DNA from 2 places in the Nocardioides sp. NPDC057577 genome. Region 2 is predicted to be linked to the other one. Evidence: riboswitches for the same ligand, from Rfam matches in the RefSeq annotation. Region 2 holds a riboswitch; the other holds the start of a gene.
The links. Region 2 has a riboswitch for S-adenosylmethionine ahead of ACFU7D_RS03150 (aminotransferase class V-fold PLP-dependent enzyme). Riboswitches for the same ligand answer to the same signal wherever they lie in the genome.
Positions count from the first base shown of each region.

Region 1: linked by a shared signal. The riboswitch ahead of thrC (threonine synthase) and the one ahead of ACFU7D_RS03150 (aminotransferase class V-fold PLP-dependent enzyme) in region 2 are both predicted to bind S-adenosylmethionine.

Region 1 covers NZ_JBHVGB010000016.1:17,588-32,664, forward strand. Annotated here, with positions in the region: gene ACFU7D_RS05445 (Pls/PosA family non-ribosomal peptide synthetase) at 1-3,191, opposite strand, end outside; gene ACFU7D_RS05450 (YciI family protein) at 3,323-3,688, shown strand; gene ACFU7D_RS05455 (YciI family protein) at 3,685-4,026, shown strand; gene ACFU7D_RS05460 (RNA polymerase sigma factor) at 4,036-5,277, shown strand; gene ACFU7D_RS05465 (AMP-binding protein) at 5,312-6,880, shown strand; gene ACFU7D_RS05470 (AMP-binding protein) at 6,955-8,553, shown strand; gene ACFU7D_RS05475 (SGNH/GDSL hydrolase family protein) at 8,599-9,510, opposite strand; gene thrC (threonine synthase) at 9,556-10,827, opposite strand; SAM riboswitch class I at 10,839-10,977, opposite strand; gene ACFU7D_RS05485 (GlxA family transcriptional regulator) at 11,061-11,972, opposite strand; gene ACFU7D_RS05490 (isochorismatase family protein) at 12,052-12,603, opposite strand; gene lon (endopeptidase La) at 12,672-14,996, opposite strand.
Region 2 covers NZ_JBHVGB010000008.1:55,151-70,227, forward strand. Annotated here, with positions in the region: gene ACFU7D_RS03110 (DegV family protein) at 1-745, opposite strand, end outside; gene ACFU7D_RS03115 (aminotransferase class IV) at 899-1,681, opposite strand; gene leuS (leucine--tRNA ligase) at 1,689-4,172, opposite strand; gene ACFU7D_RS03125 (AAA family ATPase) at 4,743-7,490, shown strand; gene ACFU7D_RS03130 (MBL fold metallo-hydrolase) at 7,503-8,306, opposite strand; gene ACFU7D_RS03135 (alpha/beta hydrolase) at 8,316-9,146, opposite strand; gene ACFU7D_RS03140 (alpha/beta fold hydrolase) at 9,340-10,164, shown strand; gene ACFU7D_RS03145 (biotin/lipoate A/B protein ligase family protein) at 10,172-11,227, opposite strand; gene ACFU7D_RS03150 (aminotransferase class V-fold PLP-dependent enzyme) at 11,577-12,896, opposite strand; SAM riboswitch class IV at 12,942-13,055, opposite strand; gene ACFU7D_RS03155 (transglycosylase domain-containing protein) at 13,130-15,077, opposite strand, start outside.

The DNA of each region.
Region 1 (15,077 bases), on a different contig from region 2:
AGCTCGACGAGGGCCCGGGCGACCTTGAGCCCGGCCGGCGGGTCGTAGGTGCGCCCCGAGTCGGTCTCGCCGGCCGCCCGGCGCAGCGGAGCCGGCGGCGAACCGAGCCAGCTCTCCCCCTTCTGCGCACGCTTGCGGCGCGGGGCGGCGCTGAGCACGGCGACCAGGGACGCCTTCGGCACCTTGCGACCGGGCGCCGCCATGCCGGAGTTGCCGACGAAGGCCCGCTTGCCGATCTTCACCCGCTCGACCCGCAGCCAGCCTCCGCCGAGCTCGTAGCCGCCGATCAGGGTGTCGTCGGCCAGGAAGCTCTGGTCGTTGACCTGCGTCAGGCCGGGGATCATCAGCACGGTCGAGGCCTCGACGTGCTTGCCGATCTTGGCGCCGAGCGCCCGCAGCCACAGCGGCGTCAGCGTCGAGGAGTAGAGCGGGAAGAGCCAGGTACGGGCCTCGTCGAGCACCTGCATCGTCGACCAGACCGCGACGCCGCCCAGGCTGCGTACAGGATGTACGCCGGGCCTGATCGCCAGACCGGCGAGCCGGACCACGGCCCAGACCAGCGCGGTCAGGGTGAGGAACCCGGCCACGACCGCGACCGGGCTCCAGGCGAGCAGCGGGCCGATGTCGGCGTAGGACGTCGGGACCCCGGCCAGGGCGACGCCGACGACGGTTCCGACGCCGACGGCGACCGCGGGCAGCAGGGCGAGGACGGCGGCCGCGATGCCGTAGAGGAGCATCCAGACCCGGGCCCGTGCCTGGGGCGGCTGCCACGGTCCGCGTGCCTCCCGGGCCGCACGGGCAGCCGGCGAACCCGACCAGAACTCGCCGGCCGGCACCGTGCCGAAGACCGCCGACCCGGGCCCGACCTCGGCGTCGTCGCCGACCCGAGCGCCAGGCAGCAGCGTCGACCGCGCTCCGACCCGGGCTCGTTCGCCCACCTCGACCTCACCCAGATGGAGAACGTCGCCCTCGATCCAGTGGCCCGAGAGGTCGACCTCCTGCTCGATCGAGCAGCCCTTGCCGAGGGTGAGCATCCCGGTGACCGGCGGGAGGCTGTGCAGGTCGACGTTCTTGCCCATCCGCACGCCGAGCAGCCGGGCGTACCAGAGCATCCACGGCGCCCCGGCGAGACCGTGGGCGCCGAGCTCGTCGACGGCGTGCGTCGCCAGCCAGAGCCGGAGATGGACCTTGCCGCCGCGCGGGTGCTCCCCCGGACGTACGCCGTGCAGGATGAGCCGCGCCGCGCCCGCGGCGAGCAGCATCCGGCCGGGCGGGGTCAGGAAGAGCGCGATCGCGGGCACCAGCACCCACCAGCTCAGCGAGGGCAGCCAGGGCGCCCACGGCTGGGCGAGGGTCGTCCCGAGCGCGATCCAGGTCAGCCAGCGCGGTGCCGCGAGGCAGCGCAGCAGGATCGTCGCGACCACCTGAGCGACCTGGGTCTTGAGGCGTACGGCCGGCACCTCGCGCTCGGAGAGCGCGGCCGAGCTGCCCATCTCGTCGATGTAGGCGGCCAGCGCGCCGAGCTTCGGCTGGTCGTAGATGTCGCCGAGCGCGACCTCCGGGAAGCGCTCGCGGATCAGGCTGACCATCTGGGCGGCGGTCAGGCTGCCGCCGCCGAGGTCGAAGAAGTCCGCCGCCGATCCGGTGACCTCGGCGCCGAGGACGTCGTTCCACAGCCCGGCCAGCCAGGCCTCGGTGTCGCTGAGCCCCTCCCCCGCACCCGCGACGGAGGCGAGCGGCCACGGGAGCGCGTCGCGGTCGACCTTCCCGCTCGTACGCGTCGGGAGACTGTCGACCACGGCCAGCCGTGGCACCAGCGCCGCCGGCATGTCGGCCCGGAGGCGAGCGACGGAGGTGGCCTGGTCGAAGGCGTCGTCGACGGTCACATAGCCGACCAGGAGGCTGTTGCCGGCCGCGCTCTTCCGCACCGCGGCGGCAGCACCGACGACGCCGGGAAGCTGCAGCAGGGCGCTGTCGATCTCGCCCAGCTCGATGCGCCGGCCACCGAGCTTGATCTGGTCGTCGGCGCGACCGCCGAAGAGCAGCCCGGCGGGGTCGTTGACGACCAGGTCGCCCGAGCGATAGGCCCGCGACCAGCCCAGAGTGGGCATCGGGGCGTACTTCTCGGCGTCCTTGGCCGAGTCGAGATAGCGCGCGAGGCCGACACCGCCGATGATCAGCTCGCCGGTCTCGCCCTCGGGGACCGGGACCCCGGTCGCCGGGTCGACGACGGCGAGATCCCAGCCGTCGAGCGGGAGACCGATCCGCACCGGACCATCCGCGGTCAGCTGGGCGCCGCAGGCCACCACGGTCGCCTCGGTCGGGCCGTAGGTGTTCCAGACCTCGCGCTCGGGGGTGACCAGGCGGGCGGCGAGCTCGGGCGGGATCGCTTCGCCGCCGGTGATCAGCAGCCGGACCCGGTCCAGCGAGGACGGTGGCCAGAGCGCGACCAGCGTCGGCACCGTCGAGACGATTGTGATCTGGTTGGCGACCAGCCACGGCCCGACATCGACGCCCGACCGCACCAGCGCGCGGGGCGCCGGGACCAGGCAGGCGCCGTAGCGCCACGCCAGCCAGATCTCCTCACAGCTCGCGTCGAAGGCCACCGAGAGACCCGCCATCACCCGGTCGCCGACCCCGATCGGGGCGTCCTGGAGGAAGAGGCGGGACTCGGCGTCGACGAACGCCGCGGCGTTGCGATGGGTGACCGCGACACCCTTGGGCGTGCCGGTCGATCCGGAGGTGAAGATCACCCAGGCGTCATCCTCGGTCGACGGCTCCTCCGGCTCGCGCTCCTCGCGGGCCTGGACCGTCGTCGTGACCCGCAGGTCGTTGGTCACGACCGCGGCGACCTGCGCCTCACCGAAGACCAGCCGGGCCCGCTCCTCGGGATCGTCGGCGTCGACCGGCACGTAGGCAGCGCCCGCGCAGAGGATCCCGAGGATCGCGACGTAGAGGTCGGTGGTCCCGCTCGCGATCCGCAGCCCCACCTTGTCCCCCGGCCCGATCCCGGCGGCGTTCAGCTCGGCGGCCAGCCCGTCGGCGGCCTCCTCGAGCTCGGCGTACGTCAGCAGCCCGTTGCCCGCGTCCACGGCCGGCTCGTCGGGCACCTGGGCCGCGGTCGCCCGGAAGATGTCGACGAGGGTCCGGGGCTCAGGCGCGAGCTCGCCTCGCAGCAGGGGGTCGGTCACATCCAGAGCCTTCCTGGAGGAGTTGAACGGATGACGTACATCATCGTTCCTTCTCGGTGTCGATTTGGCCCTGTCCCACCCGTCATCCCCGGTGTAAGACTCACACCGAGGCATGCGAAGGGATCAAGACGATGACCAGATACATGGTGCTGCTGCCGGCGAACGAGGCCTTCTGGGCCGAGTCGACGCCGGAGGAGAAGGCGGCCGGCTACGAGGTTCATGGCAGGTTCGCCAAGCTGCTCGCCGAGCGTGGCCACAAGGTCACCGGTGGCGCCGAGCTCCACCACTCCAGCAAGGCCAGAACGCTGCGCAAGACCGGTGACGGGGTAGTGATCACCGACGGCCCGTACGCCGAGACCGTCGAGCACGTGACCGGCTTCTACACGATCGAGACCGACGACGTCGACGACATGCTCGAGTGCTGCAAGGTGCTCGCCGAGCTCGAGACGGCGCTCGAGGTCCGCGAGCTCGTCGAGCACGAGGGGATGCCCGGATGAGGTACTACCTGCTCATCCCCAGCGTCGAGGCCGAGTGGCAGGCGAAGACGCAGGCCGAGAAGGACGCCGTCTTCGCCACGCACGAGAGGTTCGCGGAGCTGCTCGCCGACCGCGGGCACACCAACCTGAAGGGGTACGGCGCCGCGCTCGCCGATCCGGCGACGGCAGTGACCGTGCGCGGGTCCGGGGTGACCGACGGGCCCTACACGGAAGCCGCCGAGCATCTGGCGGGGCTCTACGTCGTGGAGTCGGAGGACCGCGACGACCTGGTCGAGTGCTGCAGGCTGCTCGCCACGGCGGAGTCGGCGATCGAGATCCGCGCGGCGGAGCTGGACTGACGACCGACGATGCTGGAGACGCTGCTGCGCGAGGAGTGGGGCCGGCTGCTGGCCCTGCTCGTCGCGCAGTTCCGTCGCCTGGACCTCGCCGAGGACGGCCTTGCCGACGCCTTCGAGGCGGCCGCCCGGCACTGGCCGGTCGACGGTGAGCCGGACAACGGGCCGGCGTGGCTGCTCACGACCGCCAGGCGACGGATCGTGGACCGGATGCGCTCCGAGGAGGTGCTGGCCCGCAAGATGCCGCTGCTCGTGGTCGACGCCGGGCTCACGCAAGAGGCGCAGCAGGTGATGGCCACGGTGCCGGCCGGGTCCGGCGGCGAGGCGATCACCGACGAGCGGCTCCGGCTGGTGCTGCTCTGCGCCCACCCGGCGCTCTCGCGTGAGGCCGCTGCCGCGCTCACCCTCCGGCTGGTCCTCGGCGTCCCGACCGAGGACATCGGGCGGCTGTTCCTGCAGTCGAAGGCGACGATGGCGGCGCGGCTGACCCGGGCGCGCAAGCGGCTCGCAGGCGCGTCCTTCGAGGTCCCGTCGGACCTCGCTGACCTGCGAGAACGGATCGGGATCGTCGCCGAGGTCGGCTATCTCGCGTTCACCGCGGGCTATGCCCCCGGCACCGGCCCCGATGTCGTACGCTCCGACCTCGCCGGCGAGGCGATCCGGCTGGTCCGCGTGCTGAGGGCGGTGCTCCCGGCGCCGGACCCGGAGGTCGACGCCCTGCTCGCCCTGATGCTGCTGCAGCACTCCCGCCGGGACGCGCGGATCGGGCCGGACGGCGCTCTCGTCCTGCTTCCCGACCAGGACCGCGCCCGCTGGCGCACCGACGAGATCACCGAGGCCCTCGCGATCCTCACCCCGCTCGCCCACGCCGCGCCGGCGCCCTATCTCCTCCAGGCGCTGATCGCCGCGGAGCACGCGGTCGCACCCACGTCCGAGGCGACCGCGTGGGTCCGCATCGTCGAGCGCTACGACGAGCTGCTCGCGCTCCACGACACCCCTGTCGTACGCCTCAATCGGGCCGTCGCCGTCGCTGAGGCCGAGGGAGCCGAGGCCGGGCTCCGGGCGCTGGGGTCGGTCGCCCTACCGGGACACCGGCTGCCTGCCGTACGTGCCCAACTGCTGGAACGGTCAGGGCACCATCGCGAGGCGATCGAGGCGTATGCCGAGGCCATCGCCCTCTGCGCGCACCGGCCGGAGCGGGCCGACCTCACCCGGCGACGCGCGGCTCTGGAAGGTTTTGAACCCATTCCCTAGACGAGAACACGTTCTAGTTGCGACACTCGGTGCTGTGACCCCGATCACTCTCCCCGACATCCTCGAGGCGATGGCCGACGCCATCCCCGACCGCACCGCCGTGTTCACGATGGAACACGCCTACAGCTTCGCCGAGGTCGACGAGCGCGCGACCAGGCTGGCCAACCACCTCCTCGGGCAGGGCATCCAACCCGGCGACCATGTCGCCATCCACTCCCGCAACCGGATCGAGTGGGTCGACGCCTTCTACGGGTGCATGAAGGCGCGGGCGGTGCCGATCAACATCAACCACAAGTACCTCCACGACGAGCTCGACCATCTCTACCGCAGCTCCGACTCGGTCGCGGCGATCATCGGACCGGAGCACGTCGAGGCGGTCGCCGCGCTCGGCCTGGGCATCCCCACGCTGGTGCTGGGCGAGGAGTACGACGCCGCGGTCGCCGCCGCCTCGAAGGAGCGCCCCGACATCGAGCGCAGCCCCGACGACCGCTACGTGATCTTCACCGGCGGCACCACCGGGATGCCGAAGGGCGTCGTGTGGCGCCAGGAGGACATCATCCGGGCCGCGATGAACGCGAGCCGGTTCGGGGCGCCGTTCGACACCGTCGAGCAGCTCGCCGAGGAAGCGGCCGCGCAGGAGACACCGATGGTGCTGCTGGCCTGCGGCCCGATGATGCACGGCGGCAGCCAGTGGATCATGGGCAACGGCCATGTCGGCGGCTGCACGGTCGCACTCTTCACAGAGCCGACCTGGTCGCCCGAGAGCATCCTGGACCTCGTCCAGGCGGCCGGGGTCAACTCGCTCACGTTCCTCGGCGACGCGATGGGGCGCCCGGTCGCCGAGGCGATCCTGCGTGAGCCGGAGCGCTGGGACCTGAGCGCGCTGTTCGCCGTCTCGAACGGCGCCGCACCGCTCTCCGCAGGGGTTCGCACCCAGCTCCGGGAGGCACTGCCCGGCCGCTACATCCTCGACTCCTACGGCGCCTCGGAGTCCGGAGCGACCGGCATGCAGGTCGATGAGGGCAACGAGGGCGCGCAGGCCGCGCCGAAGTTCCAGGTCGGGATGGACGTACAGGTCTTCGACACCGACCTGAAGCCGTGCGCGCCGGGCGAGACCGGGATGCTCGCACGCACCGGGTCGATCCCGCTGGGCTACTACAACGACCCGGTCAAGACCGCGGCGACGTTCAAGGAGATCGACGGGCAGCGCTGGTCGATCCCCGGCGACTTCGCGCGGCGCGAGGAGGACGGCTCGATCACCGTCCTGGGCCGCGGCTCGGGCTGCATCAACACCGGCGGCGAGAAGGTCTTCCCCGAGGAGGTCGAGGCGGTCCTGCTGCGACACCCCGACGTGTTCGACACCGCGGTCGTCGGCACCCCGCACGAACGCTGGGGCCAGCAGGTGACCGCTCTCGTGCAGCTCCGCGAGGGCGCCGCGACCTCGGACGACGCGCTGCGGGAGCACTGCCGCAGCCTCATCTCCGCCTACAAGGTGCCCAAGGACATCCTGCTCGTGGAGCGAGTCCCTCGCACGCCCGTGAGCAAGGTGGACTATCGTGCGAGCGCTACGGTCGCTGCCGAGCTGCTCGAGGCGCGTAGGTGACGACCGGCTGATCCGACGTACGGTTCGGTGCCGTACGGCCCTACCCCTGGAAAGCCTACGTCTCTGTGTCCGCCGTGATCCCCCTCACACTGCCCGACATCCTGGAGGCGATGGCCGATGCGATCCCCGATCGCACGGCTGTCGTCACCACCGACCGCGCCTACTCCTACGCCGAGATCGACGAGCGTGCCACGCGCCTGGCCAACCACCTGCTGAGCGTCGGTCTCGAGCCTGGTGCCCAGGTCGCCGTCCACGCGACCAACCGGATCGAGTGGGTCGACGCCCTCTACGGATGCCTCAAGGCCCGCACGATCCCGGTCAACATCAACCACGCCTACCGGCGCGACGAGCTCGCCCGGACGTACGCCGCCACCGACTGCGTCGCGGCCATCGTCTCCCCGGAGTTCACCGACGACCTCGACGAGCTCGACCTGAAGCTCGACCACCGGGTCGTCCTCGGCCCCGACTACGACGCCAAGGTCGCCGCGGCGTCCAAGGAGCGGCCGACCGTCGGGCGTACGCCCGGTGACTGGCACATCATCTTCACCACCGGCACCACAGGCACCCCGAAGGGTGCGGTGTGGCGTCAGGAGGACCTGATCTGGGCCGCGCTGAACACGGTCCGCCGCAACGCGCCGATCCCGTCGGTCGAGGGCCTCGCCGCCGAGGCGGCAGCTCGCGACTCGGGTGTCGTCCTGCTCGCCGGCGGTCCGCTGCTGCACGGGCAGAGCCAGCTGCTGCTTCTGCGGGCGCTGGTCGCCGGAGGCACCGCGGTGCTCGACACCTCGCCCACCTTCTCCGCCGAGACATTCCTCGACCTCGCCGAGCAGGCCGGCGCGACCGCGATCACGCTGCTGGGCGACGCCCAGGCGCGGCCGGTGGCTGCGGCGCGGCTGGTCGGGAAGAAGCGCTGGCCGCTGCGTTCGCTCGCCGGTGTCTCCAACACCGCCGCACCGCTCTCCGAGAACGTCCTCGGGGTCCTGCGAAACGCGTTCGCCCGCCGGGTCATCGTCGACTCCTACGGCACCCTGGAGACCGGCGTCACCGGCTCCCGCGCCGACGACGGCTCCCCGCTCGTCCCCGGTGAGGCGCGGTTCATGGTCGGCCCGGAGGTGGAGGTCTTCAACCCCGACCTCACCCCGGCGGCTCCCGGCGTCGAGGGCCTGCTGGCCCGCTCCGGTCCCTCGGCTCTCGGCTACTACAAGGACAACGCCCGCTCGGCCACCGCGATCAAGCTGATCGACAACCGGCGCTGGACCTTCCCCGGCGACCTCGCCCGTCGCGAGCAGGACGGCTCGATCACGCTACTGGGCAGGGCCGCCACCCTCGTACGCACCGGTGACCTCGAGATCCACCCCGAGACCATCGAGGGCGTGCTCCTCGGCCACGGCGACGTCGTCGACGCCGCGGTCTTCGGCATGCCTCACCCGCGCTGGGGCCAGCAGGTCGCGGCCCTGGTGCAGCTGGCTCCGTCGTCCGAGACGACCGCCGCCGACCTGCGCAAGCACTCCCGTGACCTGCTCGGTGAGTCGCACGAGCCCAAGCTCGTCCTGCTCGTCGACTCGGTGCCGCGTACGCCTGCCGGGACCGTCGACTACCGCGCCGCCACCGGCCTCACCGCCGACCTGCTCAGCACCGGCGGCAAGGCCCCGGACGAGGCGGACGAGCACTAGGCCCAGTCGGCGCGTTCTGACCGAACCCCGCGCCGAGTCGGCGCGTTATGACGAGCCGACTCGACCGGGATCCGTGTCAGGATGCGCCGACTCGGGCGGGAGCTCGGGCAGGTGGTGGCCGAACGGGACCCGCTCGACCTGCCCCAGCGCGGCGAGGACGGAGGGCAGCATCGCCTTCGCGGTGCGCTTGTAGCCCATGGCGCTGGGGTGGAAGTGGTCGATGGCGAACATCTCGTCGGGGTTCGTGATGAAGAACGGGCCGACGACCTCGGAGAGCGAGACGACGTGGGCGCCCTTGGCCAGCGCGGTCTCCCGCTGCCCCTCGGCCAGCTGCTTGGCGATCCTGCGTCCGAGCGAGCGCAGCGGCTGCGGCAGCGGTCGGACTGCACCGACGTCGGGGCAGGTCCCGACCACTACCTCGGCGCCACGCTCCCGCAGCGCGTCGATGATCTCCCCCAGCACCCGGGTGGAGTCCTTCTGCGGGACCCGGTGGGTGACGTCGTTGCCGCCGACGATGACCACGGCGACGTCGGGTCGGTAGCTCTCCGGAAGGGACTCGAGCTGAGCGGGAACCATCGAGGTCTCGGCCCCGACCACCGCGGCCGTACGCAGCCGCACCGGCCTCTGCAGGACCTTCGCCGTACCCTTGGCCAGCCGTGCGCCGAGCGTGCCGCCGCGGGTCTCCGCACCCAGCCCGGCGGCGATCGAGTCGCCGAGGACGAGGAGCTCCACCGGCGTACCGCCGTAGGTCTTCTTGTAGACCTTGTCGGCGTAGATCGCCTCCTCGCCGAGCGGCTTGCCGATCACGTCGCGTGCATGCGCCGCCTGTCTCTTCAGCAACGTCACGAACCCGGCACCGGCCGCCGCCCCCACCACGCCGATCGCGCCGGCGACTCCGGCGGTCGCGGCGACCACACCGAGCCACCTGGCCTCTTCACTCGTCTTCGCGCTGCTCACATTTCTTATCTGTAGCGCACGGATGTGAACGCGAAGGGACAAGCCCTACGCCTGCGAGAGCCCGGCTTCCTCGAAGGAGTCGTAGTTGGGGGCGATGGTGGCGCGGGGGCCGACGATGCCGCTGATCGCGTCGAGCGTCTTGAGGCCGTGGCCGGTGTTGATGATCACCGTCTCCAGGCTCGGGTCCAGAGCGCCGGTCTCGACGAGCTTCTTGGTGACCGCGAGCGTGGTGCCGCCGGCGGTCTCGGTGAAGATGCCCTCGGTGCGGGCCAGGAGCACGATCGCGGCGCGGATCTCGTCGTCGGTGACCTCCTCGACGGCGCCACCGGAGGAGCGGGTGGCGTCGAGGACGTAGATGCCGTCGGCGGGGTTGCCGATGGCCAGCGACTTGGCGATCGTGTCGGGCTTGACCGGGCGGATGGCGTCGACGCCGGCCTTGAACGCGGTCGCGACCGGGTTGCAGCCGGTCGCCTGGGCGCCGAAGATCCGGTAGGGCTTCTCCTCGACCAGACCGAGCTTGATCAGCTCCTTGAAGGCCTTGTCGACCTTGGTCAGCTGGGATCCGGAGGCCACCGGGATGACGATCTGGTCGGGCAGGCGCCAGCCGAGCTGCTCGGCGATCTCGAAGCCGAGCGTCTTGGAGCCCTCGGCGTAGAAGGGACGTACGTTGACGTTCACGAACGCCCAGCCGTCCTCCTCCGCCGCGATCTCCTGGGCGAGCTTGTTGACGTCGTCGTAGTTGCCGTCGACGGCGATCAGGTTGTCGGTGAAGATCGCGGAGTTGACCTGCTTGGGCTGCTCGAGGTTGCTCGGGATGAAGACCGCGGTCGGGATGCCGGCCCGCGCCCCCGCCGCCGCCACCGCGTTGGCCAGGTTGCCGGTGCTCGGGCAGGCGAAGACCTTGGCGTCGAGCTCACGGGCGGCGCTCAGCGCACAGGCGACCACGCGGTCCTTGAAGGAGTTGGTCGGGTTGGTCGAGTCGTCCTTCACCCAGATCTTCTCGATGCCGAGCTCCTTGGCGAGGTTCTTCGCGTCCAGGAGCCGGGTGAAGCCGGGCTCGGTGTTGGGGCTCTGCTCGATGTCGTCGGGCACCGGCAGCAGCGCCTTGTAGCGCCAGATGTTGCGGGGTCCGGCCTCGATCTCCTCACGGGTCACGGCCGGGAAGTCATAGGCCACCTCCAGTGGCCCGAAACACTCCGGACAGGCGTAATGCGGTCCGAGCTCGACCTGGTTGCCGCACTCTCGGCACGAGAGTGCCGATGCGTTCCCGAACGCGCCCTCGCGCAGACCGTTCTTCTCCTCGGTTGCAGCGCTCATGAGAAACCTCCTCCTCATCTTCCCCGATCACGTCTCTCGCGCCGGGCCGGAATTAGCACCTGCTCCGCTACCCGCCCTGGCATGGGAGGAGGCTCGCGGTCGGTTGCCGGGACTTCACTGGGCCGTTCCCTCAGTCCCTCTCGATGAGCAGTAGCGATCGTACGGCAGGTATCCGGCACCAAACACATCCGGGTTCCACTCCGCGGACCACATGTCCGCTATCTGGACGGCGGTCAGCGGGCGCGGAGGCGGCGCAGCATCCGGGCGTCGTCGAAGCCCACCGCTCGGGCGGCCGACTCCATGGTGGTGCCCGCGGCCAGCAGATGGTCGGCCCGCTCACGCCGAAGCGCCTGCTGGTAGCGGAGCGGGGTGAGACCGGTCGCGCTCACGAAGGCGCGGGTCAGGGTGCGCTCGCTCACCCCCGCGCCCTCGGCAAGGGCGGCGAGCGGGAGCGCCTCGGCGAACCGGCCGTCGATCACGTCCTGCACGTGGTGGACGGTGTCGTCGAGATGGTTCCGGTGGCGCAGCAGGACGCTCTCCTGCGGCTGGTCGCCGTTGCGCCGTGCGTAGACGACCATGTCTCGCGCGACACGAGCCGCCAGCGCCGGTCCGTGGCGCATCGCGAGCAGGTGCAGGCTCAGGTCGATGCCGCTGGCGATGCCTGCCGACGTCACGATCCGGTCATCGCTGGTGAAGAGCACGTCGCGCACCACCCGGGCCTTCGGATAACGCCGGGACAGCGCGTCCTGGAGGTCGTGATGGGTGGTGCAGAGACGGCCGTCGAGGAGACCCGCCTGGCCGAGGGCATCGGCCCCGGCGCAGACGCTCGCCACCTCGCCCCCGGCCGCATGATGGGCACGCAGCCGCTCGGCTGTCTCCCGGGAGAGCCGAGGGCCGGCGACGAGGTCGTACGCCGCCCGCCACCCCGGCACGAGGAGCAGGTCGCCCGGGTCGGGATCGGGCCACTCCGCGGTGACCGACAGCGGCAGCCCCTGGGCCGAGACCACCTCCCCCGGCTCGGCGCCCGCGACGTAGACGAGGTCGTAGGGGTGCCCCAGGTTGCCAGCGGTGTGGAACGCCTGTGCCGGCCCGGCCAGGTCGAGCAGATGTACGCCGGGCAGCAGCACGAACACGACCTTGCTCATGCCGCCACACCCGTTGAGGAGAAGAAAGGATACGGATGTGACGGCATGATGATCACATTGATCGCTCGCTGGCGCTCGCTCACGCCGCAGATGCTGCCACAGCCTCCAGATCGGCGATGGTCACGATCTCGGCGAAACGGCCGCTGAGCACGAGTTTCGTACGCTCCACGACCTCCTCCGCGGACAAGCCGCCCAGCGGCTCGGTGGTCACGGCGTCGGCGACATAGGTGACCCGGTAGCCGAGGTCGGAGCCGATCCGGGCGTTGGTCTCGACACACTGCTCGGCACGGATCCCGCAGACCACGAGCTCGGTGATCCCGTGCTCGGTCAGCACCTGCTGCAGGTTGGTCGTGGTGAATGCGTTGTGCGAGGTCTTGCGCACCTCGACGTCACCCGACTGCGGGCCGCTCAGCCCTTCCAGGTAGCGCACATGGCCCGAGGCCGGGTCGAAGGCACCACCGCTGCCGGGCTCGGTGTGCAGCACCCAGACGACCAGGTCTCCGGCGGCACGCGCGAGGCTCACCAGCCGGTCTGCGCGCTCGGCGATGTCGGGATGGAGGGTCCGGTCCCACAACTCCTGCTGACGAAAGGATTCCTGGATGTCGATGACGAGAAGGGCTCGGTTGCTCATGCCTCCAGTGTGCGAGCTGCCCGCTCGATGCACGAGGCATCAAGCGGGCAGCATCCGGAACGATCCGGTCAGGCAGCGGCAACCGAGCTGGCAGTGCTGGCACCCCCGGCCGCAGGGGCGAGGGCGCCGCGTACGACATCCCTGACATCACTCACCAGGTTGATCTTCAGCGCCTGCTTCACCTCGTCGGGCACCTCGTCCAGATCGGGCTCGTTGCGCTGCGGCACGAATACCTCGGTCAGGCCGGCCCGCTGGGCGGCGAGCAGCTTCTGCTTGAGGCCGCCGATGGGCAGCACCCGGCCGGAGAGCGAGACCTCACCGGTCATGCCGACCTCGCTGCGCACCGGGCGTCCGGTCGCGAGCGAGGTGAGCGCGGTGACCATGGTGATCCCGGCGCTCGGGCCGTCCTTGGGCACCGCGCCCGCGGGCACGTGGACGTGGAGCGAGCGGTCCAGCACCGCCGGGTCCACCCCCAGCTCGGCCGCGTGCGAGCGGACGAAGGAGAGCGCGATCTGCGCGGACTCCTTCATCACCTCACCGAGCTGGCCGGTGATGTTCAGGCCGGTCTGCCCGTCGGCAGCGGACGCCTCGATGAAGAGCACGTCCCCACCCAGGCCGGTCACGGCCAGCCCGGTGGCGACCCCCGGGACCGACGTACGCTCCGCCGACTCCGGCGTGAACCGCGGCCGTCCGACGAGGTCCTTGAGGTTGTCCAGGTCGACCTCGACATGCTCGGCCCCGGTGGCCAAACGTGTCGCCGCCTTGCGCAGCGCCTTGGCGAGGAGCCGCTCGAGCTGGCGTACGCCCGCCTCGCGGGTGTAGTTGGCAGCCAGCTCACGCAGCGCGTCGTCGGCGACGCTCACCTCGTCCGCGGTGACCGCGGCCCGCTCGAGCTGCCGGGGCAGCAGGAAGTCGCGGGCGATGGCTACCTTGTCGTCCTCGGTGTAGCCGTCGATGGTGACCAGCTCCATCCGGTCCAGCAGGGCGCTCGGGATCTGCTCCACGACGTTGGCCGTCGCGATGAACAGGACGTCGGAGAGGTCCAGGTCGAGCTCGAGGTAGTGGTCGCGGAAGGTGTGGTTCTGCGCCGGGTCGAGCACCTCCAGCAGCGCCGCAGCAGGATCGCCCCGGTAGTCGGAGCCGACCTTGTCGACCTCGTCGAGGAGCACGACCGGGTTCATCGAGCCGGCCTCCTTGATGGCCCGCACGATCCGCCCCGGGAGCGCGCCGACGTAGGTGCGCCGGTGACCGCGGATCTCGGCCTCGTCACGGACACCGCCCAGCGCGACCCGGACGAACTTCCGTCCGAGCGAGCGGGCGACCGACTCACCGAGCGAGGTCTTGCCGACTCCAGGCGGGCCGGCGAGGAGCACCACGGCGCCCGAGCCTCGGCCGCCGATGACCTGCAGCCCACGCTCGGCGCGACGTGTCCTGACCGCCAGGTACTCCACGATCCGGTCCTTGACCTCGTCGAGGCCGTGGTGGTCGGCGTCGAGCACCTCGCGAGCAGCGACCACGTCGGTGGAGTCCTCCGTGGTCACGCCCCAGGGCAGCTCCAGCACGGTGTCCAGCCAGGTGCGGATCCAGGCGGTCTCGGGGTTCTGCTCCGAACCACGCTCGAGCTTGTCGACCTCGCGCAGCGCGGCCTCGCGTACGGCCTCGGGCAGGTCGGCTGCCTCGACCCGGGCCCGGTAGTCGTCGGACCCCTCGGGCTCGCCCTCGCCGAGCTCCTTGCGGATCGCGGCGAGCTGCTGGCGCAGCAGGAACTCCCGCTGCGTCTTCTCCATGCCCTCGCGTACGTCCTCGGCGATCTTGTCGCTGACCTCGGACTCCGCGATGTTGTCCTTGGCCCAGGCGATCACCTTCTCGAGCCGCTCCTCGACCGACGGCGTCTCCAGCAGCTCGCGCTTGGCCTCGTCGTCGAGGTAGGGCGCGTAGCCGGCGGTGTCGGCGATCTCGGACGGCTCGGTGAGGCGGTTGACCTGGTCGATGACCGGCCAGGCCTCACGACGCTGCAGCACGGCGACGACCAGCCGCTTGTACTCCTCGGCCAGCTCCTTAGCGTGCTCCGTCGTGGTCTCCTCGGCCGCCTCGACCTCGACCCACAGCGCAGCACCGGGTCCGGTCACGCCGGAGCCGATCTTCGCTCGGCCGACAGCCCTCAGCACCGCCGCGGGCTCACCGCCCCGGAACCGGCCGACACGCTCGATCGTGGCGACAGCACCGTACGTCGCATACCGGTCCCCCAGCCGCGGCGCGACCAGCAGCCGGCTCTCCGAGCCGGCCCGGGCGGCGTCGATCGCAGCCTGCGCGGCCTCGTCGAGCTCGATCGGCACGACCATCCCCGGCAGGACCACGGCATCCGAGACGAACAGCACAGGAAGCTTGTCCATTGCGGACCCTCCTAGAAAGTTGAGTGATACCGGCTCAACTCCCGGGGACAACCGGATGTTCCCTCCGGTTATCGTGTTCGC
Region 2 (15,077 bases):
ACAGCCCCGAGGCCATCGCACCGGCCCGGTCCGGGCTGCCCAGATGAGCGACGACGACCTCGACCCCGTCAGCGTCCTCACCGGCCTCGACCCCGAGCGCCTGCAGCCGCGCGATCGCCCGCTCAGCGGTACGCACGCGCTCGTGCGGCACGACCCGCCCCTCCTCGATCGTGAGCAGCGGTTTGACCGCCAGCGCCGTCCCGAGCAGCGCGGCAGCAGCACCGATCCGCCCACCTCGGCGCAGATACTCGAGCGTGTCGACGTAGAAGTAGGAGCGTGTCGCGGCAACCCGTGACAGCGCGGCCTCGCGCGCCTCGGCAGCGCTCCCGCCGCGACCGGCAACCTCCGCGGCCGCCAGCACCGCGAACCCGACCCCCGGTCCGACCAGCCGCGTGTCAACGGTGACCACCGGCACCCGAGCCTCGCGGGCCGCGAGCATCGAGGACTCGCACGTCGCGCTCAGCTCCGCGGAGAGGTGGATCGAGACGATCTCCTCAAAACCCTGCGCCGCGAGCTTCGCGTAGGCCTCGGCCAGCAGTGCCGGCGAGGGCCGAGAGGTCGTCACCGTCTTGTGCGCCGCCAACGCCGTCAGCAGCGCTTCGGGCGAGGTCTCCTCCACCCCGTCGTCGTACGACGTCCCATCCACGATCACCTGCAACGGCACCGATGTGATCAGCTCCGCGGCATCCCCGAGATCGGATGGAAGCATCGCGGTCGAGTCGGTCACGATCGCTACCCGGGCCATGTCAGAAGCCTATCGGGCCTCCCTACTCGGCCAGAACCAAGCGTTCCAGCCATTCCGCCCCGCGAGAATCGCGCACATGCATGGAAGTCACCGCGCACGCACGACCTTGCGACGACAGAACCCCGCACATGTGCGATCTCGCGAAGAACGGCACTACGGCCGTTGACCAGGAATCCGGCGGTACGCCGTTTGCAGCTCGGCGATCACGGGATCCCGGACATCGAAACCATGGTCGTCAACGGAACTGATCGGACGTACCCCGATGCTCGCGTTGGTCGCGAACGCAGCACGCATCCTCGACACGTCGCCTCTCAGGACGGGCCGGCTCGCATGCGCCCGAGCCGCAAGCAGCGCCATCGTCACTCCTGGGAGGACCGCCGCCTCCGGCCAGACGACGTCACCGTCATGAGTGACGAAGCCGACGTTCCACGTACATCCCTCGCTCACGTGCCCCGAGGCCGGGTCCACGAAGAGCACGTCATCGAACCCGGCGCGTTTCGCGGCGACCCGGTGATGAAGCTGGCCGAAGAGGCCGACGTGCTTGACCCCGGGTACGTCACGCTGGAACGGCTCGGTCATGACCCGCAGTGCCGGCAGCGGTCCCGCGCCGGCAGGGCGCGTGGTGATCAGCGCGACCGGCCGGGGCTCGACCGCCCCGACGTTGCCGAGAGTGATCTGTGGGTCATAGACAGTGACGCGCATCGTGTACGACTCCGGACCGACAGCAGACACGTCACGGATCTCCGCCAGCACCTGCGCCCGGTCCAGCTCCACCCCGAACACCGCACGGCAGTCCCGTTCGAGCCGGTCAAGATGCAGGTCCAGGCCACGTACACCACCGTCCTCGACGTGCATCGAGGTGAAGTGCCCGAGGCCGGTCAGCGCCAGCGCCGAGAGCTCGGCAGGCGTCGCCTCCCGACCCCGGATCGTTGCCAGGTCGACCTCAGACGACGATGTTGACCAGCTTCGGCGCGCGGACGATGACCTTGCGCACGGTCTGACCCTCGATCGCGGCCGCGATCGTCGGGTCGGCCAGCGCGGCGGCCTCCAGGTCGGCCTCGGAGATCGAGGGCGAGACCTCCAGGCGCGCACGCACCTTGCCCTTGATCTGCACGACAGCGGTCACGACGTCCTCCACGAGCAGCTCGGGCAGAGGCGTCGGCCACGCCACCCGCGCAACCGTCGGCTCGTGCCCCAGGCGCTCCCACATCTCCTCGGCGGTGTAGGGCGCGACCAGCGAGAGCAGGATCGCGACCGTCTCCGCGGCCTCGCGTACGGCAGGATCAGCCGGACCACAACCCGAGTCGATCGCCTTCCGGGTCGCGTTGACCAGCTCCATCACGCGGGCCACGACCACGTTGAACCGGTAGGACTCGATCAGCTGCTCGGCCTCGGCGATGGTCTTGTGGGTCGTACGCCGCAGCGCCACGTCCCCACCAGACAGATCGACACCCGGCGCGGACGTCACGTCCCCGGCCAGGCGCCAGGCCCGCTGCAGGAACTTCACCGAACCCGCCGGCGAGACGTCGGCCCAGTCGATGTTGTCCTCCGGCGGGGAGGCGAAGACCAGGGTCAGCCGGGTCGCGTCGACGCCGAACTCCTCCAGCACGTCCGACAGGTTCACGCCGTTGCCCAGCGACTTCGACATCTTCTTGCCGCCGTTGATCACCTTGCCCTGCGACAGGTAGGCCGAGAACGGCTCGTCCCAGTCGATCAGGCCGATGTCGCGCAGCGCCTTGGTGAAGAAGCGGGCATACATCAGGTGCAGCACGGCATGCTCGTCGCCGCCCAGGTAGAAGTCGACCGGACCCCACTCGCTGGCCAGCTCGGAGGAGAACGCCTGGGTCTCGTCCGTCGGCGACAGGTAGCGCAGGAAGTACCACGACGAGTCCACGAAGGTGTCCATCGTGTCCGAGTCGCGCGTGGCCGGGCCGCCACACTTCGGGCAGGAGACGTTGACCCACTCGGAGGCCGCCGCCAGCGGCGAGACGCCCTTCGGCTTCAGGTCGGCCCCGGCCAGATCGGGCAGCTGCACCGGCAGCTGGTCGTCAGGCACCGCCACCTCACCATCGACCGGGCAGTGCACGATCGGGATCGGCGCGCCCCAGTAGCGCTGCCGCGACAGCAGCCAGTCACGCAGCCGGTAGTTGATCGTGCCCTTGCCGTGGCCCTCGGCCTCCAGCTTCTCGATGATCTTGTGGATGCCGCTCGCCTTGTCGGCCACGCCCTCCAGCTCCGGGGAGTTGACGTACGCACCGTCACCCGCGGTCGCGACGTACGTCTCCTCGGGGTTGTCGGCGCCCGGCACGTCCACGACGCGACGCACCGGCAGCGAGAACGCCTTGGCGAAGTCCAGGTCGCGCTGGTCGTGGGCCGGAACCGCCATCACCGCGCCGGTGCCGTAGTCGGCCAGCACGTAGTCGGCCGCCCACACCGGGATCTGCTCGCCGTTGACGGGGTTGGTCGCGGTGACGCCCAGGTCGACACCGGTCTTGGGACGGTCGGTCGCCAGCCGGTCGATGTCGGAGGCCTTGCGTACGTCCTCCAGGTAGCCCTCCAGCGCGGCGGCACGCTCGGGCGCGACGATCTCGGCAGCCAGGTCGGCGTCGGCGGCGACGACCATGAAGGTCGCGCCGTAGAGCGTGTCGGGGCGGGTGGTGAAGACCGTCACCGTCCGCTTCTCACCAGAGGTCAGCGAGATCTCGAAGTCGACGTGCGCGCCTTCGGACCGGCCGATCCAGTTGCGCTGCATGTTGACGACCTTGCCGATCCAGGTGTCCTGCAGCTGGTCCAGGCCGTTGTACAGCTCCTCCGCATAAGCGGTCGTGCGGAAGTACCACTGCGTCAGGTCACGCTTGGTGACCACCGCGCCGCAGCGCTCGCACTCGCCGTTGACGACCTGCTCGTTGGCCAGCACGGTCTGGTCGTTGGGGCACCAGTTGACCGGGGACTTCTTGCGGTAGGCCAGGCCGGCCTCGTACAGCTTCAGGAAGATCCACTGCGTCCACCTGTAGTACTCCGGGTCGGAGGTGTGCAGACGGCGCGACCAGTCGAAGGAGATGCCGTAGCGCTTGAACGACTCCGCCTGGGTCTCGATGTTGGCGTAGGTCCAGCCGGCGGGGTTCTCGTTGCGCTTGATCGCGGCGTTCTCGGCGGGCAGGCCGAAGGAGTCCCAGCCGATCGGGTTCAGGACGTCGTAGCCCTTCAGCCACCAGTAGCGGGCGAGGACGTCGTGCAGGGCGGTCACCTCGGCGTGACCCATGTGCAGGTCGCCGGAGGGGTAGGGGAACATCGTGAGCGCGTAGCGCTTCTCGGCCCCCTCGCGCTGGCCTGCCTTGAACGGCTCCAGCTTCTCCCAGATGGGGCGCCACTTGTCCTGCAGCTCGGTGACGTCGTACGTCGCCTGCTCGGCCTGCTCCTGCGTCATTGGTCTTTCGTCCTTGTCGAGTGTCGTGCGTCAAGACTGCTTCTGGAACAAAGCTCCATAGAACTAAAAAGGCCCCTCACATGGAGGGGTAGCCGCGTGACCGGGGTGTGTCCCTCAGGGTCAGCGCGGCTGCCTAAGAAGCAGGACAGACATCTGCATGTGTCCAGGGTAGCCGACCACCGCCGCCATCGTCATTCGCAGTCCCGCCATACTCCCGCGCCCGGTACCGATGACAGGGTCGAAGTCCTCTAGAAAAGCACTTTCGATACCTCATGAGTTCCGCCCTGCAGATCGACCGACAGAAAATACCGCCGGAGGGGCCTTCACCTATTGCGACGGCGCATCTGAGCGTGCCAAACTGGCGGCGCTCCGCTGCTCGTGATGTCGGTCGTGAATGAGGACCCCCCCATCTCATCCAAGGAACGCTCCGAGCAGCGGAGTCCAAGCTTCGGAGCCCCTGCGACCCGGTCGTAGGGGCTCTCGCATTCACGCTGCCGAGCCGGCACACCACCCGGGACTGCTCCATTTGGGTCATGCGACATACCCTCCCCGGTAGCTACCGTCGTTCTCGTGCAGAGCGCCCCCGAGCAGCACCAGGCCGCCCTCGTCGGCCGAGACCCGGAGCAGGTACGCCTGGCCAGACTGCTGAGCCGCACGCGGAACGGAAAGGGCGGCTCGATCGCCGTGCTCGGCGAACCGGGCATGGGCAAGTCCGCCCTGCTCACCGCGGCCACCGCGGGCACGAGCATCCGGGTGGTCAGGCTCGACGGCTACGAGTCCGAGTCCGACATGGCGTTCGCCGCGGTCCAGCGGCTGGTGACGTCGCTGCACGCCGAGAGCGAGCTGCTCCCGGAGCAGCAGCGCCGCGCCCTGCTCGTCGCCTCGGGCGAGGCCGACGGACCACCGCCGGACCGCTACCTGGTCGGCCTCGGCGTCCTCGGGCTGCTGGCCGCCGCGAGCAACGGGCACGGCATCGTCTGCACGATCGACGACGCCCATCTGCTCGACCCGGAGAGCCTGGACGCGCTGGCGTTCGTGGCCCGCAGGATCGCGGTGGAGCGGGTCGCGGTCATGTTCGCCGGGCGCGACGAGGCCGGCCTGGCCGAGCATCTCGGTGGCGTGCCCCAGCTCGCGCTGACCGGCCTGGACACCGATGCCGCCGTGCGGCTGCTGAACCGTGCGGCGGCGGAACCCCTCCCGCCCTCGGTGGCCCTGGCGATCGCCCAGGCCACCGGCGGCAACCCGCTCGCCCTGATCGACCTCGCCGGCGAGTCGCTGGTCCACGAGCTGCCGGACCTGGGGATGGCCGGTGAGCCCGTCCCCGTCGGTCGCCATCTGGAGGCCCACTACGTACGCCGGGCTCGCCAGGCCGACCGGGCGGTCCAGACCTGGGCGCTGCTGGCGGCGGCGGACTCCACCGGCAACATCGACCTGCTCGCGGCCGCGGGCACGGAGCTCGGCCTCACCCTCGAGGACGCCGACCGCGCCGAGGTCGCCGGGCTCGTCCAGCTCGCCCCGACCGTACGGTTCCGCCATCCCCTGGTGCGCTCGGCGGTCTACAACGCGGCCTCGGGCGTCGAACGACGCCGGGTCCACCGTGCCCTCGCGCACGCGGCCGACCGGGCGAACCTGACCGAGGCGGAGGCCTGGCACGCGGCCCGGGCCGTCGTCGGGACCGACGAGGAGGTCGCCGCCCGGCTGGACCTGACCGCGGACCTGGCCGCCCGCCGCGGCGGCTTGGTCTCGTGTGCGCGTCTGCTCGCCCGTGCCGCTGAGCTGAGCCCGCCGGGAGAGGCCCGCGCCGCACGGCAGGTCGGCGCCGCCGAGGCGGCCCTGGCCGTCGGCGCCACGCACCTCTCGCAGCGGCTCGTCGACGACCTCGACGAGGAGTCGGCCGGCGCGGTCACCCGCGGCCGCGCGCTGATCATCCGCAGCGCGCTGACGCTGCTGCACGCCGAGCGGGACGGGGTGATGAGCGGTGCGGCCGACCACCTGCGGGCCGCCGATCTCTTCCACGGACTCGACGACGTACGCGAGCAGGACGCGCTGCTTCGGGCCTTCGACCGATGTTCGAGCGCCGACCGGCTCATGACCGGCGTGACACAGGCCGAGCTGGGCCGGCGGATGCTCGCGGGCGCGGACCTGGACGGTCGATGGTCGGTCGTGCTGCGCGGACTGGCCGCCCTGATCCTGGAGCCGTACGACACGGCGCACCCGAAGGTGCGCGCGGCGTTCGACGCGGTGCTCGCCCTGCCCGATGACGAGATCATGTACTTCGGCAGCGTGATCGCCGGCCTCGGTGGCTACCTGTGGGACGACGGGAGCCGAGCCGCCGGCCTCGACCGGGCCGCACGCGCCGCACGCGACCGAGGCGCTCTGCTCGTGCTCGACACGCTGCTGTGGATCATGGCCCTCTCCGAGGTCTACGGCGGCTCCCTGCACCGGGCGGGTCGCTGCGTGGAGATGCATCGAGAGGTACGCGGCGCGATGGGCTACGAGGAGGCGAACGTGCCCAACGTCGCGGTGATGGCCTGGACCGGGGAGCCACGCGAGCTGGTGGCGGCCGTGGCCGACGGCGCCGGTGCGATCGGGTTCGGCGGGGTCCGGTCCTCGGGGATCGAGGGGCTGGTCGCGCGTGACCTCGCGGACCGGCGCTACCAGGACGCCTACCAGCGCCACAGACCGCTGGTCGAGGACCCGTTCCTCCAGGTCACCCCGATCTGGTACGCCGACTTCGTCGAGTCAGCCGTACGCTCCGGCCACCCAGACATTGCGCAGCGGGTGGTTCAGGACCTGGCGAGCCGGGCCGCGGTGAACGGCATGCCGTGGTGCGAGGGGGTCGCCGAGCGCGCGCTCGCCCTGGTGAGCCCCGACGACGAGGCCGAGACCCACTACCTCGCTTCGGTCGCGGCCCTGCACAAGACGCTGGCCGAGACCGAGCTCGGCCGGTCGTACCTGCTCTACGGCGAATGGCTCCGTCGCGTCCGGCGCCGTCGCGAGGCGGCCGAGCAGCTCCGCCTCGCGCTGCAGCACCTGCGCCACAGCGGCGCGGAGATCTTCGTCCCGCGAGTTCTCGCCGAGCTCGAGGTTCTCGGCGTCCGGGCCGACGACGTCGTGGACGCCGAGGCGAACCCGCCGCTGGAGCTCACCACCCAGGAGCACACGATCGCGCGCCTGGCCGCGTCCGGGCGTACCAACGCCGAGATCGCCGCCAACCTGTTCATCAGCCCGAACACCGTCGACTACCACCTGCGGAAGGTCTTCCAGAAGCTCGCCATCTCCTCTCGCCGGCAGCTGGCCGACCGTCTGAACGCCTAGGGTCGCCCAGGTCTACACCGGCAGCCGGAGCGGAACGCCCGGTGTCGGCCAACGGAAGCGGTCCGCGATCCCGGGCGGAGCATCGGCCACGTCGGCAAGGATCCGGTCCTTCCCCTGACGAAAGTGCGACCACCCCTCGTAGTGCACCGGCACCACCGTGACCGGGTCGAGCAGCCCGCACAGCTCGACCGCGTCCCGCCCGCCCATCGTGTAGGCGAGCGGGCCGGTCACCGGGAATCCGACGCGCCCGAGGTGCACGATCGCGGTTCCGACGTCGACCCGGTTCGCGACCTCGCCGAGACCGCCGTAGAGCACCGTGTCCCCCGAGACCCAGACGGCTCCGTGCTGTTGCCCCTCCCAGGTCAGCGAGAAGCCGATGACGTCGCCGACGATCGGTCTGCTGCCGAGGAAACCGTGACGCGCGGGAGTCGCGGTCACCGTGAGCGTCGGGCGGTCCGGCGCCTGCAGCACCGTGGTCTGCCATGGCCGCAGACCTCTGACCGTCCGGCCCAGGCCCGACCTGGTGAGCCTGACCGCGCCCGAGGCGGTGGTCGCCACGACCCCGGCACCCGGCAGCAGCGCCCGGCCGGCGTCGTCGAGGTTGTCGGCGTGATGGTCGTGGGTGAGGAGGACGGCGTCGATGGGGCCGATCTCGGCGGCGAGGACCGCAGGACCCGCGGTCTTCCGTGAGGACGTACCCCAGCCGAACCGGTACGTCCGGCCGGGGGCGTCGAAGGTCGGGTCGGTCAGGATCCTCCACCCGGCCACCTCGAGGAGCGTCGTCGGTCCTCCGACGTGAGTGAGGGTGAGGTCCATCGCACGGCCTCAGGAGGCGTTGGATCCGGTGGCGCCCCGCTCTCCGGCGTGGGAGAGCGCCCACTCCAGCGCGTGGTCGGCGATCTCCTCCCACCCCGGACCCGCCACCATCAGATGCGGCCGGCCCTCGTACGTCTCGTGCTCGGTGACGGTTCCGGCACCCTGGTAGTGCTTGACGTTCGAGGCCTGCACCGACGGCGGCATGATGTGGTCCTCGGACCCGGACAGGAACAGCAGCGGCGCTCGGTCGGCGTTCTTGAAGTCGACCCAGGCACCCTGGTGACCAGGCTGGAAGTTCGCCAGCACGGAGTCGAACAGGACCCGGCCCGAAGCCGGGATGTGGTAGCGCTCGTAGAAGGCCGTCGACTCCTCCTCGGTATAGGTGTTCGTGAAGGCGTACGTCCACTGCTCGGCGTCGAAGCCGACGGCGCGGTGATGGTTCGCCGGGTTCTTGAGCACCGGGAAGACCGAGCGCAGCTGGGTCCACGGCGTGGCCCGGATGCCCTCGGTCGGAGCCGAGTTGAGGACGACGCCCGCGGCACCGTAGCCGTGGTCCATCACGACCTGCGTGAACGCCCCACCGGCCGAGTGGCCCATGATGATCGGTGCGCTGTCGAGCGTGGCGAGGAAGGCCTCCAGGTGGGAGACGATCGCCTCCAGGGTGAGGTCGGCGATCGGGGTCGGGTCGTCGCGGAGAGCCTCGACCTCGACCTCGAAGCCGGGGTAGGCGGGGGTGTGCACGGTGAAGCCCTTGGCCTCGTACCGGGCCTTCCAGTGTTCCCACGACCGGGGTGTGACCCAGAAGCCGTGGATCAGGACGATGGTGTCCGGGGTGCTCATGTCAGGTTCCCTCTCTGTTGCTGGGGCTGGGATTGCTGGGCTGGGATGCTCCGATCGTCCATCGAGTCGCGATGCGCCCGGACCACGTACGACGCGTAGTCCCGCGGGACTACGCGGTCCACGTGGTCCGCCGAGACGGATGGCTGGGTGAGGCTCGTCAGGACAGAGCCCAACCGACCGTGGGAGGAAGCCGATGCCCTACATCACCGCCGACGACGGCGCCCAGATCTTCTACAAGGACTGGGGCGTCAGCGGAAGCCCTGTGCTGCTCAGCCACGGCTGGCCGCTCAACTCCGACGCCTGGGAGGCCACCGCGCTCTTCCTCGCCCAGCACGGCCACCGAGCCGTCGCCCACGACCGCCGGGGCCACGGCCGCTCCAGCCAGACCTGGTCCGGCAACGAGATGGACACCTACGCCGACGACCTCGCCTGTCTGATCGATGCGCTCGACCTGCGCGACCTCACCCTCGTCGGGCACTCGACGGGTGGCGGCGAGATCGTCCGGTACGTCGGCCGGCACGGCACCGGCCGCGTCGCCGGGCTCGCCCTGGTCTCGGCGGTCCCGCCGCTCATGCTGCGGACCGAGGACAACCCCGAGGGGCTACCCGTCGAGGTCTTCGACGAGATCCGGGCCGGGGAGCTGGCCAACCGGGCCCAGCTCTACCGCGACCTTGCCGACGGACCGTTCTTCGGGCACAACCGGAACGGCGACGTCCCGCAGGGGTTCCGCGACGCCTTCTGGCTCCAGGGCATGGCGTCGGGGCACCGTGGCGCCTACGAGTGCATCGCGGCCTTCTCCGCCACCGACTTCCGGCCCGACCTGGCCAAGATCGACGTGCCGACGCTGGTCGTGCACGGCGACGACGACCAGATCGTGCCGATCGAGGTCGGGGGCCGCCGCTCGGTCGAGCTGATCGACGGCGCGGAGCTGAAGGTCTACGAGGGGTCCAGCCATGCCCTCCCGGACACCGATCGCGATCGCCTGCACGCCGACCTGCTGGCCTTCGTCGACCGCTGAGCGTGCTCTACGGCACCCGCGCCCGCCAGGCCGGGGTGCCGTGCTTGGTCTCGACCAGCGCCGCGGCCTCGTCGATCGTGGCCCGGTCGAGGCCGACGTACGCCGCGCCGAAGCTCTGCTCGAACTCCGCGAGCAGCGCCTCGATGACCTTGTCCCGGCTCAGCCCGGTCTGGGAACGGATCGGGTCGACCCGCTTGGCCGCGCTCCGGGTGCCCTTGTCGGACATCTTCTCCCGGCCGATCCGGAGCACCTCGAGCATCTTGTCGGCGTCGATGTCGTAGGCCATCGTGACGTGGTGCAGGACGCCGCCCGGGATCCGCTTCTGCGCGGCACCGGCGATCTTGCCGACCGGCGAGGCGATGTCGTTCAGACCGGCGTAGGCGGCCTCGATGCCGACGCTGCGCAGGCCGCGCAGCACCCACTCGTCGAGGAACGCGTACGACTCCTGGAAGGACATCCCGGCCACGAGCGTGTCGGGCACGGCGAGGCTGTAGGTGATCGTGTTGCCCGGTTCGATGAACATCGCGCCGCCGCCGGAGATGCGGCGTACGACCTCGATGCCGTGCCGCTCGGCGGCGGCTTCGTCGACCTCGTTGGAGAGCGACTGGTAGCTGCCGATCACGACGGCGCTGCTCGCCCAGTCCCAGAACCTCAGGTTGGGGGCACGGCGGCCCTCGGCCACCTGGCGGACGATGACCTCGTCGAGGGCCATCTGCATCGTCGGCGACAGCGGTCCGGTCTCGACGATCTCGAGGTCGAGGTCGTCCCACGTCGTCGCCCGGCCCAGCGCCCGCAGCACCGTGAGGGCGATGTCGCGGGTGCCGAAGCCGACCAGCTCGGCGTCACGAGCCGCGGCGTCGAGCTCTGCGGTCAGCTGGTCGAGGGACGCGTCGACGGACTGCCCCTCCAGCGCCGCGGTCAGCCACCCCAGCGCCTCGTCGGGTTCCAGGAAGAAGTCGCCCGAGAGGACGACATCGATGATCGTGTCCGCGGAGACCGTCGCGTCGACGACGACCAGCTTGCCGCCGCGTACCTTCCGCTCGCCATGCACTCGTTCACTCACAATTCCAGAACACCCGGAGAGCCCCGATTCATCCCCCTGCCGAGGCGTCAGGCACGTCGGCCGAGCCGTCACTCCCGTCGGCCGAGCCGGCCCGCCCGGCGGCCCCGCCCGCCCCCCCCGCGGCGGCGCCGGCCCCCCCGGCGCCCGCGACGTCACCGCATGCCCATTCGGCCGACAGAAGCGACGCTTCGGCCGACGTACCTGACTCCTCGCCCGACCTACCCGACGCTTCGGCCGACGTACCTGACTCCTCGCCCGACCTACCCGACGCTTCGGCCGACGTACCCGACGCCTCGCCCGACGTAACTGACGCCTCGCGCGACCTAGCTGACGCCTCGGCAGGGGGTGGTCAGACGGCAGCGGCGCAGGAGCCGGCGGTGTCGGCCAGGCGGGTGAGGCCGGCCGGCCCGACAAGGGGGCGGGGGTCCTCGGCGAGCGTCCAGGCACCGTCGGTGAGGACGTAGTCGCCCCGGACGTCACCAGCGAGAAGGGAACGTACGCCGGCGACCAGCCGGTCCACGTCGGCGACCGAGGTGCCGATGCCGATGCTCGCGCGGACCGCGCCCGCGGTGAGGCCGAGGCGCTTGAGGAGCGGCTGCGCGCAGAAACGGCCGTCGCGTACGCCCAGGCCGTGCTCGGCCGAGAGGTAGGCCGCGACCCGGCCGGGCTCGATGCCGTCGACGGTGAACGTGACCACGCCGACAGGCTCGTCGGAGTCGGGCCACAGGCGGACGACGTCGACGCCGTCCAGCGCGGACAGGCCGGCCACGAGGCGCCCCCTCAGCGACGCCTCGTGGCGGTCCAGGTCGGCGGCCGGGAGGCCACCGAGAGTCGTACAGGCAGCAGCCAGCGCGGCGGCACCGATGACGTTGGGCGAGCCGCCCTCGTGACGCGCCGGCGCGGGCTGCCACGTGGTCTCCCCCACCTCGACGTCTTCGACGGCCCCTCCCCCGGCGAGGTAGGGGGTGCCGACGTCGAGCCAGTCGCGACGCCCGACCAGGGCGCCGGCGCCGTAGGGCGCGTAGAGCTTGTGGCCGGAGAAGGCGACGTAGTCGGCGCCGGTCGCGGCCAGCGAGAAGTGACGGTGGGCGAGCAGCTGGGCACCGTCGACGAGCACCCGGGCGCCGTGGGCGTGGGCCAGGGTGACGATCTCGCCGACCGGGAGCGCCTCGCCGGTGACGTTGGAGGCACCGGTGATCGCGACCAGGGCGAAGCTGTCCCGAGCCAGCTCCCCGGCGAGGGCGTCGATGGTGCCGGCGAGGGTATCCCGGCCCGCGACCACGGTGACGCCGGCACCGACACGGCGCCACGGGAGCAGGTTGGCGTGGTGCTCGATGTCGAGGACGAGGACCCTGCCCGGTACGCAGCCCGCCAGCAGGTTCACCGCGTCGGTGGTGTTGCGGGTGATGACGGTGACGTCGTCATTTCGCGCGCCGACGTAGGCGCCGATGGTCGCGCGCGACTCCTCGTAGAGGGCGGTCGAGACCTGGGACAGGTAGCCGGCGCCACGGTGGACCGAGGCGTACCAGGGCAGGACCTCGGCCACCCGGTCGGCCACGCTCTGCAGCGCCGGTGCCGACGCGGCCACGTCGAGGTTGGCGTACGTCGTGGTCGTTCCGTCCAGCAGCGGGACCTGAGTGTTCGAGCCGACGAGCGGAAGCAGGGACATGGGGGCACCCTTCGGGGTCATGGCTCCCCCAGGGTTGCCCGGCGAAGCACGCGCTTGCCCGCGCCACCTCGGCGAGGACCTGGTCGTCACCCGGAGCACCCCACCGCGTGGGAGGGTTGCCCGCCAGCAAGCCGGGGCTTCGCGCTGGCAGTCGTGACCTTCGCCAAGAATCCTGCCCGAGACCGGACGCGCCCACCAACTCGCCATCTCGATCGGTGGGCACGCGTCTCAGATCACGGACGCCCCTCCCAGGGGTTGCCGTGGTCGTCCCCGTTGTCGCAGGTGCCGAAGAACTCCGAGACCGGGTCGCACTCCTCGCCGTCTTCACCCTCAGGTGGAGCAGGCGGAGCGGGCGGAGCGATCAGCTCCTCCTCGTGGCCGGACTCGGGATCCTGGCCGTCGACGTAGACGGGTTCGGGGAAGTTCTCGACCTCCTTGCCCTCCATGGCCTCGGCCATGATGGCCGCCCAGGTCTCGGTGGGATAGTCGGCGCCGAAGTAGGACGGCATCCAGCCGCCGTCGAGCTTGCCCTCGCCGTTGCCACGCGAGTAGCGCACGGCGGTCGCGATCTGCGGGGTGAACCCGACGAACCACGACGAGCAGACGTGCTGCGCGCTGGTGCACGTGCCGGTGCCGGTCTTGCCGGCCACCGGCCGGCCGATGCTCTGCGCCTTCTGGCCGGAGCCGCTCTGCACGACGCCCTGCATCGCGTAGGTCACGTCGGCGGCGACGTCCTCGGAGATCGCGTGCCGGGCGTTCTTGCGGCCGTTCCAGCTGTAGAGGACGTTGCCGGCGCGGTCGCGGACCTTCTTCACCACGTGCACGTCGTGGCGGTAGCCGCCATCGGCGATCGTGGCATAGGCGTTGGCCATGTTGATCGGGCTGACGTTGGCACGGCCGAGCGCGATCCGGTCGTCGGTCTTGTGGTCGAAGTCGGTGGTGGTGCTGGGGATCCCCGGGAACTTCGGGTTCGCCTTCGCCGGGGCGACCCCCGCGGCTACCGCGGTGTCGTAGATCGCCTTGCGGCCCTCCTCGGGGCCACCCATCGACTCGGTCATGTCGATGTAGGCCGTGTTCACCGACTGCTCCATCGCCTTGAGCATGGTGATGTGCTGGCCGTAGTCCATCCCGTCCGCGATCCCGGCCTGCTCACCCTCGTTGACCACCTCGGAGCCGGCGTAGGTGGTGAACGGCGAGTCTCCGGCCCACGTCGAGTTCAGCGAGTAGCCCTTCCCGATCGCCGCGGCGGTGGCGAAGGCCTTCATCGTCGACCCGGCGTGACCACCGGTCGCGGCCCAGTTCTGCTGGCTGTCGAGATAGTCCTGGCCACCGTAGAAGCCGAGCAGCGCTCCAGACCCGACGTCGACCGAGGCGGTCGCCACGTGGAGGGCGTTCTTCTGGTCGGGGTCGCCCTTGACGTACGCCTTCCGGTTCTTCGGCTTCACGGTCTTGGCCGCGGTCGCCGATGCCTTCATGACCTTGGGCGAGAGCGTCGCGGTGATCCGGAGGCCACCGCTGTCGATCTTCTCCTCGGTGAACATCGGCTTGCCGTCGGCGCCCTTGAGGCCGAGCAGCTCGGCCTTGATCATGGTCAGCGCATGGCCACGCTGGCCGCCGAGCCGGCTCGACACCGTCTTCGCGGGGAACTTCGGCAGCGCGTCCTTCACCTTGTCGGCCTCGGCCTGCTTCAGGTAGCCGAGGTCGACCATGCCGGAGAGGACGTACTGGTAGCGGCCGAGCAGCTTCTCCTCACCCCGGAAGGTGCTGCTGGCGGGGTCGAAGCCGGCCGGGTTGTTGAGGATGGCCGCGAGCGCCACCGTCTCCCGCAGCGAGAGGTCCTTGGTGGGCTTCGCGAAGTAGGCCTTCGCGGCCGCCTCGATGCCGTAGGCGCCGCGGTTGAAGTAGATCGTGTTGAGATAGTCGGTGAGGATCTGGTCCTTGCTCTTCTGCCTGGTCAGCTTCAGGGCGATGACCGCTTCCTTCAGCTTGCGGGTGTAGGAGTACTCGGAGGTCAGGTAGTAGTTCTTGACGTACTGCTGGGTGATCGTGGAGGCGCCACCCGAGGTGCCCTCGGTGGTGTTGGAGAACGCCGCCCGCACGATGCCCTTCACGTCGACGCCGCTGTTCTCGTAGAAGGTGCGGTCCTCGGCGGCCACCACTGCGTTCTTGACCATCTCCGGG